Regions from separate parts of the Streptomyces sp. NBC_01255 genome, predicted to be linked through region 2. Evidence: riboswitches for the same ligand, from Rfam matches in the RefSeq annotation. Region 2 holds a riboswitch; the other holds the start of a gene.
What was found. A riboswitch is a leader RNA that binds a small molecule or an ion and turns the genes downstream of it on or off. The one in region 2 is predicted to bind ZMP and ZTP.

Region 1 (2,192 bases), 7.6 Mb from region 2:
CGGTGGGACGGGGCTCGGTGGAACGAAGCTCGGTGGGACGGGGCTCGGCTGAGGGGGACTCAGCCGGTCGGCGGTCCGGCGGCGGAGTGGCGGTCGGCTGGTGCGGCACAGACACCAGGGTTGCTTGTCGACGGCCGTGCGGCGAGTGATCCGGGGCCGTTGAGCCCGGCCTGTACAGAATCGTGACCATCGCCGACAACGCCTTGTCCGACCATGGCCGGAAAGCACCTCTCATCCCCCGCCCACCGTCCCGCCGACGCCCCGTCATGGGTGCCCTACAGACCGAGCTGGCGCTCCGCGCCCTCGACCGTCTGCGCGAGCAGCACGGCGATGGTCATGGGACCGACGCCACCGGGGACGGGAGTGATGAGGGAGGCGCGCTCGGCGGCGGACGCGAAGTCGACGTCGCCGATGTTGCCCGGGTTGTAGCCGGCGTCGACGACGACGGCGCCGGGCTTGATGTCCTCGCCCTTGATGAAGTTCGGCTTGCCGACGGCCGCCACCAGGATGTCGGCCTCCCGTATGACGGAGGAGAGGTCCTTGGTGCGGGAGTGGCAGTAGGTGACGGTGGCGTCGCGGCCGAGGAGGAGGAGACCGGCCGGCTTGCCGAGGATCGCGCTGCGCCCGACGACCACGGCCCGCTTGCCGCTCGGTTCGACGTCGTACGCGTCGAGGAGGCGCATGATGCCGCCGGGCGTGCAGGACACGAAGCCGGGCAGTCCGAAGCCCATGGCGGCGAAGGACGCCATGGTGACGCCGTCGACGTCCTTCTCCGGGGCGATGGCCTCGAAGGCGGCGCGCTCGTCGATGTGCGGGCCGACCGGATGCTGGAGCAGGATGCCGTGGACCTCGGGGTCCTCGGACAGCGCGGTGATCGCGGCGACGAGCTCCTCGGTCGTCGTGGTGGCGGGCAGCTCGACGTGCTTGGAGCGGATTCCGGCCTTCGCACAGCGGTTCTGCTTCATCTTCACGTACGTCACGGAGGCCGGGTCGGCGCCGACCAGGACGGTGGCGAGGCACGGCGTGACGCCGGTGCGGCGGGTGACCTCGGCGGCGCGCGCGGCGGTCTCCTCGACCGTACGGCGGGCGAGGGCGGTGCCGTCCATGAGGGTGGCGGTGCTGGTGGACATGGCAACTCCTGGGCGTCGTGTCTGACCGGTGGTTCGCCCAGGCGCACGGCATCGGCACGGTCGCACCGCTCGGGTGCGCTCCGCCCGGGCCGCTCCCCGGTGGTGATCCACCTCAAGCGCCAGTCACGGCCCGGTCCCACTCTACGTGCTCCGCGCCGGGGGCCGGGGGCCGGTCCAGGACAGGGCGCATATGCCGTGGTGCCGGGGCGCTTGTCGGCGGCCCGCGCGCGCACGACGATGAGCCGGACGACGACCCGAACGACACGTCCGACGTGCTGGGCGACCTCGACGAGGAGGCCGAATTGAGCGATACGTGGGTGACCGGGGCAGCGGGTCCGGGGTCCGGTCCGACCCGTTCGGTGCTGCGGCCGCTGGTGGCAGCCTCGTGGCGGCGTTCCGTGCGGGCCAGGGTGAGCCAGGAAGGGGTCGCCCGGATCGAGCTGGACGAGGACGAGTTGGCGGGTCACCGGGACGGCCATCCCCTCTCGGCGGCGATGCCGGTGATCCGGGAGTTGATGGGGACGTACGCGACGGACGGGGAGCATCTGCTGGCGGTCTGCGACGCGGCAGGGCGGATGCTCTGGGTGGAAGGCCATCCGGGCACGCTGCGCAAGGCCCGGGCCATGAACTTCGTGGCCGGGGCCCGCTGGTCGGAGTCGGCGGCCGGGACGAACGCGCCGGGGACCGCGATCGCCGTCGACCGGCCGGTGCAGGTCGTCGCCGACGAGCACTTCCGGCGACGGGTGCGGGCCTGGACGTGCGCCGCCGCTCCCGTGCACGATCCACTGTCCGGCCGGGTGATCGGCGCGGTGGACATCACGGGCGGGGAGCGCCTCGCGCACCCGCACAGCCTCGGTTTCGTGCAGGCGGTGGCGCGGGCCGCCGAGTCCCAGCTCGCCCTCCTCGGGCCGCCGGCCCGGCCGGGTGGGTTCAGGCTCTCCGCGCTGGGCCGCGACGAAGCGGTGCTCTCTGTGGGCGGGCGGCGCGTACGCCTGTCCCGCCGGCACAGCGAGATCGTGGTGGTCCTGGCGCACCGCCTGGAAGGGGTGGGCGGCGACGAGC
Region 2 (2,192 bases):
CTGGTGAAGCGCGCGTCGCTGCTGCGCCGCGACTCGATCCACGGCCAGTTCCAGGGCACGATCACGGTCGACGAGGCGAACAGCACGATCCTCGCCAACGGCAACACGATCAAGGTGATCTACGCCAACGACCCGTCCGAGGTCGACTACACGGCGTACGGCATCGAGAACGCCATCCTCATCGACAACACCGGCAAGTGGCGCGACCGCGAGGGTCTCTCCAAGCACCTGCGCCCGGGCATCGACAAGGTCGTCCTGACCGCGCCCGGCAAGGGCGACGTGCCGAACATCGTCCACGGTGTGAACCACGAGACGGTGAAGCCGGACGAGAAGATCCTGTCCTGCGCTTCCTGCACGACCAACGCGATCGTCCCGCCGCTGAAGGCGATGGACGACGAGTACGGTGTGCTCCGCGGTCACGTCGAGACGGTCCACTCGTTCACGAACGATCAGAACCTCCTCGACAACTACCACAAGGCCGACCGTCGCGGCCGCTCCGCGCCGCTGAACATGGTGATCACCGAGACCGGTGCCGCCTCGGCCGTCGCCAAGGCGCTGCCCGACCTCAAGGCCCCGATCACCGGCAGCTCCATCCGCGTGCCGGTGCCGGACGTATCGATCGCCATCCTGAGCCTGCGCCTGGGCCGCGAGACCACCCGCGAAGAGGTCCTCGAGTACCTCCGCGACGTCTCGCTGCACTCGCCGCTGAAGCGCCAGATCGACTTCACCACGGCCCCCGACGCCGTCTCGATGGACTTCGTCGGCTCGCGCCACGCGTCCATCGTCGACGCCGGTGCGACCAAGGTCGACGGCGACAACGCGATTCTCTACCTGTGGTACGACAACGAGTTCGGCTACTCGTGCCAGGTCATCCGGGTCGTCCAGCACGTCTCCGGCGTGGAGTACCCGACCTTCCCGGCTCCGGCGGTCTGATCCCCCCGGCACCGACAGCACGGCGGCGCGCCGCACTTCCCGTACGGGGGGTGCGGCGCTCCGCGTTTCCGCCGGGCGGGTAGCATCGTGCCCGCCGCGACTGGCGAAGGTGGATCACCACCGGGGAGCGGCATTCGGTCCCGTCTTCCCGCGTGCGCGTCGACCGCCTGGGCGCCTGCGTCAGTGATGTCCCGCTGACCCAGGAGGTCTTGAGATGGAACTGCGCTACGGCATCAATCCCCAGCAGCTGGTGGCGACCGCCGTGCCGGTGGAGCCCGGAAGCCGGCCGGTGCGGGTGGTGAACGGCAGCCCGTCCTACGTCAATCTGCTGGACGCGCTGAACAGTTGGCAGCTGGTCCGGGACGCGAGCCGCGCCCTGGGCGGCCGGCCGGCCGCCGCCTCCTTCAAGCACGTCTCGCCGGCCGGCGCGGCGGTGGCCGGGCCGGTCGACGAGGTGACCGCCGAGCTGTACGGCGTGGACCGCGACCGCGTCGGCGCGGTCACCAGCGCCTACCTGCGGGCGCGTGACGCCGATCCGAAGTCTTCCTACGGCGACTTCGCCGCCGTCTCGCATCCGGTCGACGCCGAACTCGCCGAGCTGCTGACCCGGGTGGTCTGCGACGGTGTCATCGCCCCCGGCTACGCTCCCGGCACCGTCGAGACCCTCAGCCGGAAGAAGAGCGGCCGCTTCCTGGTCATGGAGGCCGACGCGGCCTTCACCCCGCCGGGCCAGGAGGCCCGGGAGGTGTTCGGCATGCGGCTGACCCAGCAGCGCGACGACGTGCCCCTCTCCCCCGCGCTCCTGGACGACGTCGTGTGCGGTGAACTCACGGCCTCGGCCAGGGAGGACCTACTGCTCGGACTCGCGGTGCTGCGCTACACCCAGTCCAACTCGGTCTGTTACGTACGCGGCGGGGCGACGCTCGGGATCGGCGCCGGGCAGCAGTCCCGGGTGGACTGCACCCGGCTGGCGGGCGCGAAGACCGACACGTGGTGGCTGCGCCGCCACCCCGCCGTCCGCGCGCTCGATTTCCGGCCCGACATCCGCCGGCAGGACCGGATCAACTGGCAGATCCGGTTCGTCGAGGGCGACCTCACCCCGGACGAGCGCGAGCGCCTGTCCGGGGCCCTGTCCGTGCCCGCCCCCGACCTCACCGACGTCCGGCGCACCGCGTGGCTCGCGGAGCTGACCGGGGTGGCGTTCGCCTCGGACGGCGCGCTGCCCTTCCGCGACAACGTCGATCACGCGCACCGGCACG

Region 1: it holds a riboswitch for ZMP and ZTP, as region 2 does, so the genes downstream of both, OG357_RS01370 (bifunctional 5,10-methylenetetrahydrofolate dehydrogenase/5,10-methenyltetrahydrofolate cyclohydrolase) here and OG357_RS35885 (phosphoribosylaminoimidazolecarboxamide formyltransferase) in region 2, are expected to answer to the same signal.

Annotation. Positions count from the first base shown of each region.
Region 1 is NZ_CP108474.1:315,923-318,114, forward strand. Features, by position in the region: gene OG357_RS01370 (bifunctional 5,10-methylenetetrahydrofolate dehydrogenase/5,10-methenyltetrahydrofolate cyclohydrolase) at 276-1,130, opposite strand; ZMP/ZTP riboswitch at 1,159-1,267, opposite strand; gene OG357_RS01375 (GAF domain-containing protein) at 1,448-2,192, shown strand, end outside.
Region 2 is NZ_CP108474.1:7,929,919-7,932,110, reverse strand. Features, by position in the region: gene OG357_RS35890 (glyceraldehyde-3-phosphate dehydrogenase) at 1-933, shown strand, start outside; ZMP/ZTP riboswitch at 1,020-1,113, shown strand; gene OG357_RS35885 (phosphoribosylaminoimidazolecarboxamide formyltransferase) at 1,148-2,192, shown strand, end outside.